DNA from 3 places in the Fictibacillus sp. S7 genome. Region 2 is predicted to be linked to each of the others. Evidence: riboswitches for the same ligand, from Rfam matches in the RefSeq annotation. Region 2 holds a riboswitch; each other region holds the start of a gene.
The links. A riboswitch is a leader RNA that binds a small molecule or an ion and turns the genes downstream of it on or off. The one in region 2 is predicted to bind S-adenosylmethionine.
Positions count from the first base shown of each region.

Region 1: linked by a shared signal. The riboswitch ahead of DMO16_RS12925 (sugar ABC transporter substrate-binding protein) and the one ahead of DMO16_RS17135 (LLM class flavin-dependent oxidoreductase) in region 2 are both predicted to bind S-adenosylmethionine.
Region 3: linked by a shared signal. The riboswitch ahead of DMO16_RS00960 (methionine biosynthesis PLP-dependent protein) and the one ahead of DMO16_RS17135 (LLM class flavin-dependent oxidoreductase) in region 2 are both predicted to bind S-adenosylmethionine.

Region 1 is NZ_QJKL01000001.1:2,509,160-2,515,175, reverse strand. Features, by position in the region: gene DMO16_RS12940 (acyl-CoA thioesterase) at 1-117, opposite strand, end outside; gene cidR (cidABC operon transcriptional activator CidR) at 353-1,240, opposite strand; gene DMO16_RS12930 (hypothetical protein) at 1,318-1,986, shown strand; SAM riboswitch class I at 2,265-2,375, shown strand; gene DMO16_RS12925 (sugar ABC transporter substrate-binding protein) at 2,500-3,615, shown strand; gene DMO16_RS12920 (sugar ABC transporter ATP-binding protein) at 3,680-5,179, shown strand; gene DMO16_RS12915 (ABC transporter permease) at 5,180-6,016, shown strand, end outside.
Region 2 is NZ_QJKL01000001.1:3,296,609-3,302,624, reverse strand. Features, by position in the region: gene DMO16_RS17150 (GNAT family N-acetyltransferase) at 1-268, opposite strand, end outside; gene spoIIR (stage II sporulation protein R) at 336-1,010, opposite strand; gene DMO16_RS17140 (ATP-grasp domain-containing protein) at 1,277-2,227, opposite strand; gene DMO16_RS17135 (LLM class flavin-dependent oxidoreductase) at 2,249-3,301, opposite strand; SAM riboswitch class I at 3,384-3,479, opposite strand; gene prmC (peptide chain release factor N(5)-glutamine methyltransferase) at 3,522-4,400, opposite strand; gene prfA (peptide chain release factor 1) at 4,390-5,475, opposite strand; gene DMO16_RS17120 (MOSC domain-containing protein) at 5,589-6,016, opposite strand, start outside.
Region 3 is NZ_QJKL01000001.1:191,442-197,457, reverse strand. Features, by position in the region: gene metC (cystathionine beta-lyase) at 1-312, opposite strand, end outside; gene DMO16_RS00960 (methionine biosynthesis PLP-dependent protein) at 305-1,423, opposite strand; SAM riboswitch class I at 1,503-1,617, opposite strand; gene hxlB (6-phospho-3-hexuloisomerase) at 1,692-2,240, opposite strand; gene hxlA (3-hexulose-6-phosphate synthase) at 2,237-2,875, opposite strand; gene DMO16_RS00945 (MFS transporter) at 2,872-4,152, opposite strand; gene DMO16_RS00940 (hypothetical protein) at 4,206-4,976, opposite strand; gene DMO16_RS00935 (LacI family DNA-binding transcriptional regulator) at 5,063-6,016, opposite strand, start outside.

The DNA of each region.
Region 1 (6,016 bases), 790 kb from region 2:
AGCATCGAGCTTTTTCATAAGTACTCCGCCGAACAATGTATTATAGTTATTCAAATCACCAGCTAATACCTGGTCTGTATTAATAATGCGGCTTTCGCTTGTTTTTTTTGCGTTCAAAACAATCATTTCCTTTCATGATTAACGTATCTCGGCTAAAGGGACGCTGTTGTTTTCTTGCGTTTCCCTCTTACAGTTTCCTAGTGTACGCCTCCAAGAAAAGGAAGTAAAATTGTTATTTTTTATCGTTTGCATAGATGGGCTCTATGTAAATGCTTTCAGATATAAAGAATGGGCATAGAAAAATCTTGGCAAAAGGCGGCAATCCACTACAGAGAAAACCGCCTTTTATTGATTACTCAAGCTCCGCGAGCTGTTCTTTGGCGTAATTGAGCCACTCTTTGGCGGCAAACGATAAGTATTGGTCTTTGTTCCAAATAAGGGCTAAATGCCAGCTTATTGTAGGATTGACCACTTTAATGACCCGGACTTCATCGTTCAGATGGCGGCAAATGCTTTCGGGTAACAGAGAAACGCCAAGCTTGCAGATGACCATTTCTTCGATAAACGACCATTGCGAGCTTTCGGAGGTGATATGCGGATTGAATCCCGCCTGGTTACATGATGATATGATCCGGTCATGAAGCACGAAGTCCTTGTTGAACAAAATAAAGGGCTCCTCGCTGAGCTCGCTCAAATAAATTTCATCACGGTCTGCCAGCTCGTGGTCCGGATGGATGATCAGTCTCAGGTCTTCCTCTTTAAACGCAAAGTGCTGAAAGAGTTCATTGTTGGTAGGAAGCACAATAACGCCAATATCGAGCTGATGGTTGGCAACATCCTCTTCGATTCGTTTTGATCCATCCTCCACAAGCTCGAACGTAATATTCGGATACTGATCATGAAAACTGCCGATCAATTTGGGGAAGAGTCTTGGATCCAGAATCGGAGGCAGACCGATGCGAATGTGTCCCTTTTTTAACCCGAGGAGGTTATCGAGTTCCATTTCCAGATTATTAACCGCTTTATCCACGAGTACAGCTTGTTCAAAAATCGTCCGGCCGGCATCCGTCAGGGTCAGCCCTTTTCGGGATCGGTCAAAAAGAACGACACCGAGCTCATCTTCCAGGTTTTTAATCATTTTGCTGATCGTAGGCTGAGTGATAAAAAGAGCGTCAGCTGCCCGGGTAAAGCTATTGTATTTTGCCACTTCTATAAAGTACTGTAGTTGTTTAATATCCACGAATGCACCTGCTTGAGTTTTTTTGTAGTGTAACACGATCGAGAATAAAAACCAAAACCGGGCCTTTCTCATACAATGTGTTAGGAAATCAGGCGAAGGCAGGGATAGCCATGTACAGAGAGCGGCAGGTCGTCGATATGAAAAAGGGGAATGTCATCGGTGACAACTCCATCGATACCATTTATATTACTGCTGAAAAAACACCGGACAGTCCGTTTTGGGTCAATATCATGATAGTTGTGCAGGATGGAAGGACCAATCAGTATACACAAATACCACTCAAGCAAAACCAAGGATACAATCCCACGCTTTTTCTTGGTGACTTTACTGGAGACAGGGTGGAAGACATCATGGTGGTAATGGATACAGGTGGAAGCGGCGGCATGCTACATGCCTATGTTTTTGCCTATAGAGGCAGCCAGTTCAGGCCGTTGTTTGATTCTGATGTCTTTAATGACCTCTTCAAATACCGGGTCTTTTACCTCGACTACTACAAAGCTCAGGTAAACAGCTACACCACGAACCAGAAATTTATTATTGATCTAACCACCAGGGGCAGGCAGTACTTGTCAGAGATTTATTATCCCAATGGCAAGTTGAAAAAACCATCCAAGGATTTGTTTCCGGACTTTCAGGTCTTTACCCGGTCGACTTTGACCGCAATGGCACCTGCGAATTACTGGCTTACCAGAACATCGCCGGCCAGTATAACGCCGACCGGCTCGGTTATGTGCAGACCACAATGAAATGGAATGGCCAGGTGTTTGCGCCAGAGGTACAGAATGTCGTGGTTTTTGGCGGGGATATTTCTTGATGGATCCGTAGCAGCGTTGAATAAAAGCGCTGTTTTTTTATTCCCATATTATGGGGTGATATAATCATAGATGAAAGCGAGCATACTCAAACGGAAATCAGCCACTAAAAGCAACGAAGGTTTTTAAAATAACCTTTTAAAAATATATTGACTTTCCTCTCTCCGCCGATTAAAGTTATAACTATATTTTTAACTAACTCAATATTCAATCTCTTATCAAGAGTGGCAGAGGGACTGGCCCTATGACGCCCGGCAACCGTTCCATTTATGGAATTGGTGCTAAATCCTGCAAAACAGCTATGCTGTTTTGAAAGATGAGAGAGGACGAATCCTTGTCTACATAGGCGATGAAACCTCTCTTTCCGGAGAGGTTTTTTTATGTGCTCAGGGGATGGCCCTGCAGCTTTTGAGAAGAGAGAGACATACAGAAAAGGGGATAGGGGAAATGAAGAAGTTTTTAAAAAGCGCAGCAGTCTCTGCGGTCGCACTCTCATTATTGTTAACAGGCTGCTCGTCAGGCAGTAACACGGCATCATCTGAAAAGAAACATGAAAATGTGTCGTTTGATAATGTGCCAAAACGATTCGCCAAGGGGCAGGGTGCCAAAATCAAAGTTATCCGAAAGATCGGTGGAGATGATCATACGGCACAGTTTTTGGCAGGAGCGAAGGCAGAAGGGGAAGCGCTCGGTTTTACCGTTGATATCTATACGGCCAACGGAGATACAGCGAAATTCCACGATGCGATTGCCCAGGCGGCCAATGAGGACTATGACGGCTTCATTATTTCTCATGGAGATGATGCGGCAACAATCAATGATATCCAAAAACTCAGAGAAAAAGGAAAGAGTGTCGTGACTTTTGACTCTAATCCGGACCTCGCGAAGGTGGATGGCGTGACACTTACATCCCAGGACGATGAAGCATTGGCCAAGCTGGCACTGGACAAGCTTGTGAAAGAACAAAAAGGCAAAGCGAACATTGTGTACCTTTGGGTGGACGGATTCCCGCCAATGGTTCGCCGCAATGCTGTTTATAAAGAAACGTTGAAAAAGAACCCTGGCATTAAAGAAGTGGAGCGCTTTGGTGTAGCTTCAGCGGACACCTCCGTTCAAACGCAAAATGCCGTTACCGCCATGCTGAACAAGCATAAAAAGGGAGAGATTGATGCGATCTTTGCGACATGGGATGCATTTGCCATCGGAGCCGCTCGTGCCATTAAGGAAGCGGGCCGAAATGAGATCAAAATTTACGGCATTGATGTCTCCAACGCGGATCTTCAGGAAATCCAAAAGAAGGACAGCCCATGGAAATATACTGCAGCGGTTGATCCAAAGCTGATCGGTGCAGTGGATATGAGAATCCTTGCAAAAAAAATTGCCGGTGAAAAAACACCGCAAAAATATGACCTGGATGCTTCTCTCGTTTCCCAAAGGGATCTTCAAAAATCCTCCGAGGGCGTAAATATGGTTAACCTGTCCAAGGAAATTAAAGGGTGGGGACAATCGGACGCGTTTGAAGAAGATTGGATGGACACGCTGAAAGACCATTACAAAAAATAAACATACAAACACTCTCTTCGGCTAGCAGCAGAGGGTGTTTGCTTTGAATAAAGGAGACCGGCCGATGGCACTGCTCGAGATGAAGAACATAAGTATTGAGTTTCCCGGGGTAAAGGCGCTGAATGAGGTTGATTTTAAAAGTAAAACTGGCCGTGTTCATGCACTGATCGGGGCAAATGGTGCCGGGAAATCAACGCTGATGAAGGTGCTGACGGGTGCCTATACCCATTACACCGGCTCTGTTCAGATTGAAGGAAAGAACGTAGATATATCTTCACCAAAGGACGCACTGAATGAGGGCATCCAAATTGTCCATCAAGAGGTAGACACAGTTCTGGTTCCCTATTTGACGGTGGGGGAGAACATTCTCCTGCATGACCTGGTCAATGAAATGGGAAAAAAGCAGCTCGTGCGCTGGAAAACCCTCCACCAAAAGGCTTCGCATCTTTTGGAGGAAATGAACATACACGTATCCTCCAAAAAGCTCGTCAGCGAGCTGACGCTTGCGCAAAAGCAAATGGTATTGATTGCGCGGGCTGTTTCGGCTAAGTGCCGGTTTCTCATTCTTGATGAACCGACAGCTCCTCTGAGCCATGCAGAAACACGAGAACTGTTCCGGATTGTCCGGGATTTAAAAGCAAAGGATGTTGGCATTATTTTTATCTCTCACCGCTTGCCGGAGATCTTTGACATCTGCGACGACATTACCGTTATGAGGAACGGAGAAAAGGTCGCTGAGGAAGAGATTGTACAAAGCTCCATTAACCGCGTCATTGAGCAGATGCTGGGAAAAGCGCTGGACGAGCAGTTCCCGGCCGTAAATGGCAAGACAGGAGAAACCCTGCTAGAAGTAAAAAGTCTTTTCGATAAGGAGAAAATAAAGGGTTTAAGCCTGACGGCCCGTGCTGGTGAAATTGTAGGGATTGCCGGACTGGTAGGGGCAGGAAAAACCGAACTGTGCAAAACATTGTTCGGAAGCACTCCCATTACCGCGGGGGATGTTCTGCTGAAAGGCAAAAAACTGAAGCTGAAGAGCCCATATCATGCCGTTCGGCAGGGGCTGGCCCTTGTACCTGAGGAACGCCGAAAAGAAGGAATCCTTGTGGAGGAAACGGTAGCTGCGAATTTGTCGGCCGCCAACCTTGCCCAGTTTACAAAAGCGTTCGGTTTTCTCGACCGCCGGGCGGAAAAGAGAAAATCCCTTGAGATCATAAAAACGCTCGGTATCAAAACCCCGTCTGAGAAAAGTAAGGTACAGCATCTGTCGGGCGGGAACCAGCAAAAGATTGCCATTGGCAAATGGCTGCTTGCCGATGCGGAGGTTTATATTTTTGATGAGCCGACCAAGGGCGTTGATGTCGGGGCGAAACGGGATATTTTTGAACTGATTTCGGCCCTCGCCAAAAGGGGGAAAGCTGTCCTTTACGCATCGTCAGAATTTCCGGAAATTCTGGGGATTACAAACCGGGTGTACGTCATGTACGACGGGCGTACAGTAAAAGAGCTGGAAACCGCAAAAACCACCGAGGAAGAGCTATTATTTTACAGTACAGGAGGAAGGTAAATGGAGTTATCAAACCCCATACCCGCCAAAGCAGCTCCCAAAAAGAGGTTTGAGCTGTTTGAGTTTTTTTATAAATACGGAACAATCCTGACCATTCTTGTGTTAATCGGTGTGTTTACGGCTGCACATCCATCATTTTTGCAGGGACAGAACCTGATGAACATTTTACGGTCCATTTCAATCGTGACCATCATCGCGATTGGAATTACCATCTCACTGTCGGTGAACGGGTTTGATTTGTCGGTTGGATCGGTTGCTTCTTTATCCAACGCGATTGTGATTTCTATGTTCGTCTGGTTTTCGCAAAACACGGTGGTTGCGATATTTTCTGCGCTGGCTGCTGCCCTGATTGTAGGGATCATTAACTCGGTACTCATTGTAAAAGTGAAAATTCCCGATATGCTGCTGACACTTGCCACGATGTTTATTGTTCAGGGGATTGCGCTTACTTATACGAAGGGTGCGACAATCTCACAAAACATGGTGATGCCTGACGGAAGCTTTGCGACCGGGAAAATTTCTGAGGCGTTCCAAAAAATCGGCCAGGTACCGTGGATTATTCTGATCATGGCGCTTGCCGTGGTGCTCGTCCATGTGCTTCTCAACTATACAAAGCACGGCCGCTATATGTATGTGATCGGAGGAAATGAGGAGGCAGCGAGGCTTTCGGGTATTCCGGTCAAAAAGTATAAAGTAGCCGCTTACCTCTTGTCGGCACTATTTGCTTCCATTGGGGGAATTGTTCTGGCCTCTAGAGTAATGACAGCGGAAATCAATGCCGGTACGCCTTACCTCATGGACGCGGTAGCGGCCGCTTTCATCGGTTTTTCCGTTTTT
Region 2 (6,016 bases):
CCTTACAGTATAGCAAAATCCGCTGGATCAATCGCAAAAATATCTGTTCATTGGAATATTCCTTCTTTAAAACAAACGAACGGAGCAAACCATCCTTTTCCACCCGTTCCAGTCCTACGGTCCCAATGGTTTCGCCTTTATCATTCTCCACCACAAGGTAGTTTCCAATCCCTTCCCTCATTCCATCCGTGCCCAAACCTGCCTGCTTAACCAGATCACCGAGACTTCTTGCTTCATGCGGCATCGCCGCTCTCAAACGAATGGTCATGGCGCTCACTCTCCTCTAGTATTTTGTTAAAAGTCTATGAAACAACCATGAAAGTTATGCAGGGCTTTTAAGAGAACAGACTGCCAATCTTATTGGCCACAGAGGTAAAGACTTCTCCCAGAAAAAATTTCACTTCCACTTTTTCTTCTTTTGGTTCTTGAACAGCCGGCGCGTCTTGCTCTGCTCCTGAAGCGACTTCCTTTACTCCCTTTTGATCGGTTTTAACGGCATCCCCATTTTCAAAATCCAGAAAGCACAGTGGAGGGAAAAGCACACACCACCAATTGGCTCCCTTTCCTTTGCCAAGCGTGATCAGAAGAGCTTCATATTTGCCCGCAGGGTAAATATAGTTGCCGTACATTTTGGTTGGAAAAGCAACTTCTTTATTGAATTGTACTTTATAAGGAATATCCAGGCCAGCTTCCCGCAAATACGTCTCCACTACTTTTCTTACCTCTGGCAAATGCTTGTTAATCACTTTTTCTGCCTGATCATGTGAATCGAGACCGCCCACCCATGTGGTAATCTGTTCATTCACCTTGTCCCGGATCTTTCTTTTTAATGCCTGATCCTTTTCTGCATCACTGTTGGCCAGAATGCGGAGACGGATGGCATCATGCGGAATTTTAACCGATTCATTCATGGTCGCGTTTGCCACCTTCGTCTGGGTTTCAAAAAACAGAACCATCGCAATCAGCGATAGGAATAATAACGTCATAACCGATTTTTTCGAACGTTTCATGATCAAGCTCCCCTTTCGTTTTCTATCCTCAGTGTGGACCGGGCGGGGAGAAAACATACTACCAAACTATCAAACAAATCCCGAAAAAAAGTGACAAATAACGGGATGTGGATGTCACAAATTTCTTAAACATATCAAAAAGGTCACATAATTCCTTTCTTATAGACCGGGTCTGCTATAGTAAAGACATCCCTATCACCCCCTTTTTCATGTAGATGATGAAAACGAAGAGCCTCCCGCTAAGCGGGAGGCTCTTTATGTTGTCCTTAAACAAGGACCGGGTTTACTTGATTCAATTCACTTTTTAAGAATTTGGCAAGCTCGAGCATTCCATATTTTCCTGCTGCGGCTTCAGCGTCCGAATTATAGTTGGTATTCGTATTGATGTCATACGTATAAATCGTACCGTCTGCGTCTTTTATAAATTCAATACCGGCCACCTGGATGTTGTTATCTGCCAGTACCTGTTCATATTTATCAATAATGCTTTCCGCGAAGTCCTGCTGAATCTGAAACTTTGGTTTAGCTGGAGCTTCTTCTCCGACCGGGCAGAACAAGTCCCCAATCTGGCAGGCATCTGCCGGACAGAGTTCAAATCCTTCAGACGTATCTACCCGTACCGCATATACAAACTTTCCGCCGACAAACTCGCATCGTGTGATGTAGGACGCCGGTGACTCGATGTATTGCTGAATAAGCGTAATCCCATCAACCGGCTCCTCGAAATCCGGGCCAAGTACATAATCCTTCAATCCCTGATAGGAATGAAAAAGCTGTACACCGAGTCCCTTTCCTGCACGGTTGTGCTTCGTAATGAACGGCTGGCCGCTGAATTGTTCCGCCGCCTGCAAAATTTGTTCCTTGCCTGCAGCTGCAATGGTTTTGGGTGTTTTCACTCCATGTGCTTCCAATTCGAGATACTGTGCCACTTTGCTGACCTCCAGCTGCAGAGCACGGCTGCCGTTCAGCACTTTTCTGCCATGGCGCTCGAGCCAGGCAATCACACTGGCAGCAAGTTCAGGAGCGTAACGGTGTCCCCGTGTATGGGAGGAAGCGCTCATGCGGCTGTAAAAAATGCCTTCCGGAGGTGTTTCGGACAGGTTAACCGTGCCCTGATCCAGATGCCAGGTTTCGTATGGTACTTCTAACTCGTCCAGCCGCTTAATTAAATGGTTGGTCCATTCATCGTTTTCGTGAATGATGTATACTTTTTTCAATTTCATCTCTCCTCTTCTCTTCTAGCTTAACGCCTTTTCCTGGTTGTATTTTTCCACTAACGGCATGACTTGCTTTGAAAATCGCTCCATTTCCTCCAGCTGTGGTGAGAACTGAAGCAGCAAAAGCCCTAGTCCGGCTTCTTCATATTCAACAATCCGCTTCGCGATTTGCCCAGGCGTTCCGATCAGGTTCGGGCGCAGACCCCGGTTGGAAACAGAATAATCCTGCAGCTGAATCTGCTGCTCAAGCTGAGACTTGCTTGTAAAATCCTTAAAGCCTGCATAGCCGCTCGTTTCTTTCACATCCGTGATTCGCTCGAGCTCTGCCTGTGCTTCTTCCTCGGTATCCCTGCAGATGACGTAAGCTGCCATTCCAAACGAAGACAAGGCCTCTTTTCCCGTCCGGGCTCTACGGTTTTTCATATCTGTAATCTTGGTATGGATCTCCTCAACAGTGCCCCCATGCATGACATAGGCATCACAGGAAGAAGAGATAACCTGTTTTCCACGTTCGCTCTCACCGCCGGCATAGAGGACAGGATTAGGCCGTTGCACCGGTTTAGGCGACAGTTTTGTATTGGCAAGTTCATAGTACTTCCCTTTATAATTAAAGGTTTCTTCAGTCCAAAGGCCTTTTAGGACATCGATGAACTCCTGTGTTCGTTCATAGCGCTCATCATGGGCGGTAAAGACGCCGCCATACTGCTTCGCCTCTTCTTCCCACCAGGCAGAAACCACATTCAAGGTAAATCTTCCGCCGCTGATCTGATCAATGTTGGCAGCCATTTTGGCAGTAATTGCCGGGTTATGGAATCCTGGGCGAACCGCGGTCATGATTTCAATCTTTTCTGTAACTGCAGCCAGACCGGCCGCCGTTGTCCATGCTTCTAACGCGTCCTGTTCCGGTCCTTTTATATCATTCAAATAAAGCTCCGCAATCAGTGTGGTATCGTATCCCCATTTTTCCGCCGACTGAATCACTTGTTTTGCATAATCAAAGGTCGGAGGCATATTTTCGTCTTCCACGTTTCTAAGCCAGCCGCCGAATATGGGTAGCCAAAATCCAAATCTCATCTCTTTCTCTCCTCTGCTTTATTAAAACGAAAAAAACACAAAAAAACTTCTTCTTAGATAAGAAGAAGTTTCCGCCGCTTCAATCTTATCTTTCAGGATGTGTTCCTGCTGGATTTAGCACCTTCAAACGGGTTGCCGGGTTTCATAGGGCCAGTCCCTCCACCACTCTGGATAAGATTTATTTTATTATAGTAATCCTACAACAAAAGTAGGACTTTCGTCAATATTTTGAAAACCCAATTTCTGCAATAACCATGCGTTCCTTTTGGCTGATGTCCCGCACAGTGACCACGTCGGCTCCCGGGAAGGTAATTCGCAGCATCTCCGCTACCGTCTGGCCCTGGTCATGGCCGACTTCAAAAGCAACAATCGCTTTTGGCTTCAGCACTTGTGGCAATTCCTCCATAAACCTTCTGTAAAAAACATAACCGTCCTGGCCGCCGCTGAGCGCCCTCATCGGTTCCTGATCCTTCACGATCGTTTCAAGCCCCTCTATTTCCCAGTCAGGAATGTAAGGGGGATTGGAGACAACAATGTCCGCCTTTTCGCCTTTTTCGATCCACGGCTGCAGGAGGTCCCCATGAAGGAAACGGACGTCCGCGCCCAAACGCCGGCTGTTTTCTTTTGCCACTTCAATCGATTCTGCGGCAATATCAACCGAGGACACAGAGAGGCTCCGATTTTCCAATGCTAAAGTGATCGCAATCGCCCCACTGCCTGTGCCAACATCGATGGTCTGAATCTCCTTTTGATCCCCAAACCGTGTTTCTGAACGCTTGAGTACTTCATATACAAGTTCTTCGGTTTCGGGCCTTGGAATGAGGACTTCCCGGTTTACGATGAACCTGCGTCCGTAAAACTCTTCATAGCCCGTAATATACTGGACAGGCACACCTTCACCATGTTGTTTTACCGCTGCTTCAAATGATGCTCGCTGAGCCTCTGTCATGGGATCATTCAATCCCATGAGCAGCTCGGTCCGGCTGAGATCACCGAGCACATGGCGCAGCAGCAGTTCTCCCGCTTCTGGTTCGCGTTTCTTTTCTTTTAAAAAAGATGAAGCCCAGTTCAGGGCTTCATGCCGTTTCCTATTTTCCATTTTTTGCTTCCGTCTGAGCCTTCATCAAGCTGGTCTGGTCTTCTGTAATGAGAGCATCAATAAACTCATCCAGCTTGCCGAGCAAGATCTGGTCCAATTTTTGAAGAGTCAGTCCGATTCGGTGGTCGGTTACACGGTTTTGCGGGAAATTGTAGGTGCGGATTCGCTCTGAACGGTCTCCCGTTCCCACGGCAGACTTTCGGTTTTCATCATATTCCTTTTGTTTTTCCTGCTGAATTTTATCGTATACACGGGCACGGAGAACCTTCATCGCTTTTTCTTTATTCTTGATCTGTGATTTTTCATCCTGGCAGGACACAACGGTTCCTGTTGGAATATGTGTAAGACGAACGGCGGACTGGGTCGTGTTAACAGACTGTCCCCCCGGTCCGCTTGAAGTAAAGGTATCTACGCGGACATCTTTTTCATGAATCTCCACTTCTACTTCTTCTGCTTCCGGAAGAATCGCTACCGTGGCTGTGGATGTATGGATACGCCCGCCGGATTCCGTAGCAGGGACACGCTGTACACGATGTGCGCCATTTTCGTATTTCAGCTTGGAATAGGCACCATTCCCATTCACCATGAAAATGATCTCTTTGTAGCCGCCAAGCTCGGTATAGCTTGCTTCGATTACTTCTGTTTTCCAGCCCTGCATTTCAGCATACCGGCTGTACATTTTATAGAGATCCCCAGCAAACAGCGCAGCCTCGTCTCCACCGGCCGCCCCACGAACCTCAACGATAACGTTTTTGTCATCGTTCGGGTCTTTAGGAAGCAGCAAGATTTTTAGCTGCTGGGTGTATTCTTCAATTTTTTCTTCAAGTTCGGAAATTTCTTCTTTCACCATGGCCGTCATTTCGGCATCCAGCTTGTCTTCAAGCATGACCTTGGCTTCATCCAAGCCTTCCTTTGCTTCCTTATATTCGCGGTATACTGCTACCGTTTCCTGAAGGGAAGATTGTTCCTTGGAATATTCTCTTAATTTATTCGTATCGTTAATGACCTCAGGGTCACTCAAAAGCTCATTTAGCTTATCGTATCGGGCTTCTATCGTTTCTAAACGTTCTAACACGCTTTTCACCTCATTTTAATGGCATAACATTCTAATTATAATACAGGGGGATGAAGCAGTCAAAAGGCTTCAGGCACCGGTTTATGGCAAACAAAAAACCCGGGCTGTGCCACTTATCCCGGGAATGACTGCAATCGCTTCTTCATGGAGGACTTGACACCTTCCGCAAGCTCATCGAGCTCTGACAGAAGTTTCACTCCTTCTTTATTTTCTTTGTCTTGATATAAGATTCTGTTTACAAACTCGACAGAAATGCCGCGTGCATTTTTTTCTTGAAGCACCAGACTATCCTCAGGATTGACCCTGCCTTCTTCAAGCACCCGCATGTAATAACCCGAATATCCGGTGTCCTGAATCCACTTCACCATGAACGGCTGATTCAGTTTCGCCGCAACTTTAAAACACGGCTGACGGGGCTGACAAACCTGGACAGCTGCCTCTCCGAGCTTAAAGATATCTCCGATGAACACCTGATCTTCAGTCAGACCTTTGACGGTAAGGTTTTCACCAAAAGTGGGGATTGAAAGAGAAATGCCCAGTC
Region 3 (6,016 bases), 3.1 Mb from region 2:
ATACACATCCTCTGATATGATCATATGATCTCCTTGGGATAAAAGAAGAAATGACGTAGAGATCGCTGCCATGCCCGATGCAAAGGCAAAGCCTCTGCATCCGCCTTCGAGCTCAGCGATTTGCTGTTCGAGTGCTTCTCTTGTCGGATTGGCAGACCGTGCATAATCATATTTTCCAAATTGATCAATATCCTCTTGATGGAACGTGGAGGACAGATGCATGGGCACACTCACCGCGCCGGTAGCCGGATCGGTTTTATGTTTATGATGCAGCAATTTGGTTTGAAAGGTATGACAGTTATGGTCACTCATAAATTACAGCCTCCTTCTGGACAATGTCCAGCGCTTGTTTTAAGTCGTTAATCAAATCATTTTCGTCTTCAATACCAACAGATAAACGCAAAAGCCGGTTGCAAACTCCGCGTGCTGTACGTATTTCTTCAGGAATGTCCGCATGTGTTTGGGTCGCGGGATACGTTACCAGACTTTCAACCCCGCCCAGGCTTTCGGCAAAGGTTATCAGATTTACGGACTTCAAAAAACGGGGGACCCATTCTTCTTTTTTCAGCCGGAAAGAGATCATGCCTCCCCTTCCCGGATAAAGGACGTCATCTACACCATCATGATTCTGCAGGAATTGAATCAACACCTTAGCGTTTTCTTCATGTTTTTTCATTCGAAGGGCCAATGTTTTCATTCCGCGCATCAAAAGCCAGGCATCAAACGGGCTTAACACGGCACCTGAGGCATTGTGATGGTACGAGAGCTCCTGGCACAATTCCTCGCCTTTGGCCGCAATCAGACCTGCGAGCACATCATTGTGTCCTCCGAGGTATTTCGTTGCACTGTGGATTACAATATCCGCTCCGAGCTCGATCGGCCTTTGCAGCAAAGGGGTATAAAAGGTATTATCAACGATAACGAGCAACCCATGTTTCTTGGCGAGACGTGCAACAGCTTCAATATCACATACCTCCATGAGCGGGTTGGTCGGCGTTTCCAGAAAAATGGCTTTTGTTTTTTCAGTGATCGCCTGTTCAATTTCGGCTACGTCTGCCGTGTTTACATAGATACTGGACAAACCCCATTTTTTGTATCCTTCTTCGAGCAGGCGGTAGGTGCCGCCATACAAATCACTGGATACAATCCATTCATCACCTGATTGAAAGAGGGAGAGGATGGCCGCAATGGCCGCCATCCCCGAGCTACAGGCAAACCCGGCGTCTGCTCCTTCCAAATCGGCGATCGCTTTTTCAAGCACTTCACGTGTCGGATTGCCTGTTCGAATATAATCGTAACCACTTGATTCTCCAATTCCGGTATGGCGGTATGCTGTAGAAAAATAAACGGGCGGATTAACCGTTCCCGTGCGGTCTTCACTTCGGTTTCCAATTTGAGCTAATTTTGTTTCTGTTTTATACATGGCAGCCTCCTAAGTCAAAAGAAAAAATAAAAAAGCCTTCTTAAGAAGAAGACTTTTGAATACCATCAAATTGTCGTTCTCCTTATCTCCCAAGTTCGTCATCGAACTTGCTGGACTTAGCACCTTTTCAGCAGAAATCACTGAAGGTTGCTGAGGTTTCATCGGGCCATTCCCTCTACCTCTCTTGATAAGAAAATCTAATCCGTATCTAATTGTAGTTCCTAGTGTACCGCAATTATCTGAATGTTTCAAGCTTTCTTTTTATATTTTATTCCGTGTTGCTGTGCCTGGACAGAACTTCCTCATGGCTGAGCGTTTTCTGTGTGCTGCTCCTCAGACATACCGCATCGCAAAACACATGAAGACACTGATCAAAAAGAGAGCTGAGTGGCTGTATGCTTTTGGCTTCATTCTCTCCCCTTTTCTTTGTAGCTGCCGGAAGGACAAAACATGTATCAGCCACTTGTGCCAGAGCAGAATCTCCATTTGCTGTAATGCATACTACTTTGGAGCCTGCCGACCTTGACCGTTCCGCCTGATGGATTACGGATTGTGTGGATCCTGAACCCGAAATGGCGATAAGACAATCCCCCTCGGCTACCGAGGGAGTTACCGTCTCACCAATGACAAAGACGTTATAGCCCAGGTGCATGAGGCGCATGGCAAATGCTTTTGCCATAAACCCCGACCTTCCCTCGCCAGCCACAAAGATTCTCGTTGTATTTTGGAGTTCTGAATCAAAACGCTCAATCTCTTCTTCTCCAATTTTCTCAATAACTCCCTGCATCTCTTTTACAATCACATTCAGTTCGTTCATACATTTTCTCCTGTCCGAATCGTTTTCCAAGCTGTATACATCTGTTTGGCTGCTTCCTGGATATTCGCAGCTTTCGTAATGGCGGACCCGACAACAATGATCTCCGGATTTTTTTCGGCAGCCATTGGGAGAGAGGATAGAGCAATTCCCCCTGCAAGGGCCAGTCGGTCAACAGGAAGCCTTTCTTTGTTCTGTTTCTCCATCGTTTTGTTGTCTGACTCCTGTTCATCTTTGCTTACATGTTCGCAAAATACGGCAGATGTATAGCTTAGCAGACGTTGCATTTGCTCAGATGAAACATTTAGCAGATCAATCATCACTTCTTTTCCATTTTCGTCGGCAACCTTCAAACAGGTTTCAATCGTTACGAGGGGAGCCGCCCCCATGACAGTTGCCATGTCTGCTCCTGCGTCAAAGGCTATGGAAAATTCATAGGCTGCATTATCAAAGGTCTTCATATCTGCCAGCACTGGTTTTAACGGAAACTCTTTTTTAATCTCAGAAATGCTCTCAACACCATATTCCTTAATTAATGAAGTACCGACTTCGATAAGATCAACATATTGCTCTGCCTCTTTTGCCGTTTCAATTGCCTCAGAAATCGTCATCCAGTCCAGGGCCAGCTGAATCTTCATTGAGAAACAACCTCCATTCTCTTTTTCGCTTCTTTTGCAGCCGGAGCTTTAACAGCCATTGTAAGCAATACGGATACAAAAAGCGCGGATGCCATGAATACGAAGGAAGCTGACGGCCCTCCGGTAACGCCGTTTAAATATCCAACAATGTAGGATCCAACAAAAGAACCAAGCGCCCCCATGCTGTTGATGAGCGCCATCGCTCCCCCAGCCACGTTTCGCGGAAGGATTTCAGGAATGATCGCAAAAAACGGTCCGTAAGGTGCGTACATGGCTCCGCCAGCTATGACAAGTAGTGTATACGAAAGCCAGAAATTGCTGGAACCGATCAAATAAGAGCCAAAAAAGGCAATGGAACCAATCAGCAGTGATATCCATACAAATGTTTTACGGTTCAGTGTTTTATCCGAGTAATAGGATAGGACAAGCATGCCGACCACAGCCACAACGTAAGGAACCGAAGAGAGCCAGCCTGTTGAAACAATGTCCAGGTTTGACGCTTTTTTAATAATGGACGGAAGCCACATAACAAATCCATATACCCCTATGCTCCAGGCAAAATATTGAAGGCTCAGCAGAATCACGGCTTTGGATTTAAACGCTTCCCGATAATTCTTGACTGGCTTCAATGTAGATTGTTCTTTGTTAAACTCATTCTCGATACCCTGCTTTTCCTTATCGGTAAGCCATGATGCATTTTTTGGACGGTCTTTGACCAGCTTCAGCCAGATAAATGCCCATAATACCGCTGGAGCACCTTCCAAAATAAACATCCATCTCCAACTGAACGAGTTTAATAGATAACCCGATAAAACAGACATCCATAATACGGTGGCCGGATTACCGAGGATTAAGAATGTATTTGCTCGTGACCGTTCTTCCTTTAAAAACCAATGACTCAAAAATACTAGCATGGCTGGCATAACAGCGCTTTCAACTACTCCTAAAAGAAAACGGATAGGATACAGCCAAGCCACATTGGTTGCCATGCCTGTTGCTGCGGCAAGGCCGCCCCATAGAATCAGGCTCCAAAAGATCAGCTTTTTGGCACTATGCTTTTCTGCATAGTGAGCACCCGGAACCTGGAAGAAAAAGTACCCGAGAAAAAAGAGAGATGCCAAAAAAGAAGAAACTCCCGCTGTAATGTTCAGTTCATCTCCCATGCCCCCTGCTACACCGAACCCATAATTTGCCCGGTCCAGATAGGCGAGACTGTACGTAATAAAAGCTAAAGGAATCAAACGGCGAAACCGTTTTTTTGAAGCTATAGAATCCATCATCGTTAAACCGCTCCTTTTTCTATCAACTTTTTAAAAACTTCATGTACATTCTATTTCACTTGCTCCTGCCAGCTTTTCACCCTCTCTTTTCGCAGATTTGCTACATGCTGAGATGCATTTATGACTTTCACGGGATACTCGATCGCCAAGGGAACTTCTTCAGGAATCAGCCCAATGATCCCATCGATCTCATCAGGAAGCTCAGGGAAAACCGGGACTGTTCTCCAACTTCCTTTGTCATCAACCACGTGTTTGATGTGAACGTATCGAATAAATGTTTTCAACCGTTCATACATAGCCAACGGATCCTCTCCCACATACTTTGGATTGCCCACATCAAAGGTAAATCCGGCAGGAATCTCTTGTGCACGGCAGTCCAGAAAAAAAGTCTCCAGAAGATCTGTTCGTCCGCCACAACTGGTCTGATCATTTTCGATGGTAAAAATCATTTTTGGAAACTGCAGCAAAAGACGCTTTACATGGGAAAGTTCCTCCTTCATTCCGCAATAGTGGCCAAGAGGTGTCTTCAACAGCCATGCCCCTACGGCTTCCGCCTCCTGAAGAAGACAGAATAGGGAATTGAAATTCAGCTTTCCGTTTTCATCAAACATAGGCTGGGGCGAGGAAAAAACAACTTCAAGATTCAGTTCCTTTAACCTTACTCCTGCATCATTCAATGAGATCCCGGAAGAAAGCAACTCCCTGCGAACCTCTATGCCATCCGCCTTTACCTCTGCCAAGCACAGTGCAATCTCTTCAAACTCCCGCGCATTCAACTCCGTATTTCCGAATGCGTTTTGTGTACAATAAATGTGATTCATTACCCCCGCTCCTTTGAATGCGCTTACTTATTAATGGTACCGGTACCATTTAACTATTGAAAAAGGGGTCCAGCGATAAGACCTCTTTATTTCTCTGGTGTTGAATTCCTTTTAATCAACTTCCCTTTATACATGAAGGATTGCGAGGTTGTCCGTTCTCCTCTGATTCGTTCGAGGACCATTTTCATCGCGCTTACCCCAATTTCAAATGTTGGCTGCTCAATGCAGGTAATTCCTCCAAATACAACAGGTGCCCAATCTGGATTATCAAATGTGAGGAGTGAGAGTTCATCCGGCACAGAAATGTTCATGGTATTTAGTTCATTCGCAACTTTTAGCATTAAAAGCGCATTTACAGTAAAAATGGCTTTGGATTGCCCCTGGGCATCTTCCAGAAATGAAACCAGCTTATTTCTGAACAGGCAGCCATCATCTGTTGAAACAATATAGATATCATCTGAGCTTTCGTGATTGTTCTTTTTCAAAACGTCTTGAAAAAACTGATACCTCTCATGCCTTGTACTGATTTCCTGAAAAGGTTCACTAAAAAACGCGATACGTTCATAATTTCGCTGTAGCAGAAATCCGAGAGAATCCTCTGTTGCCTGCCGGTTATCTAAGCCGACAAAATCCATATCCAGTTCAGGAATATTTCGATCCAGCAGTACGACCGGAATGGAATCATCTTTCATTTCCAGTAAGGAAGAGTTATTCCCACCCGTTGTATGAATAATAAGCCCATCGATCCGGTGAGATTGCAGCATATGAATAAAGTTTCTCTCCTTCTCTGGATTGTTATCGGAATTGCAGATCATAAGACTGTAACCATTTTTCGAAGAGATTTCTTCAGCGCCTCTTAAAATGGCTGTACTATATGGATTGCGGATATCTGCAATGATGACGCCAATGAGGTAGCTTTTTCTTCCTTTCAGCCCTCTTGCAGCCGTACTGGGCCGATAATCCAATTCCTGAACAGCAGATTCTATTTTCTTTTTTGTTTTATCGGCAAGTTCATCCAGCCGCCCGCCTAAATACCGTGA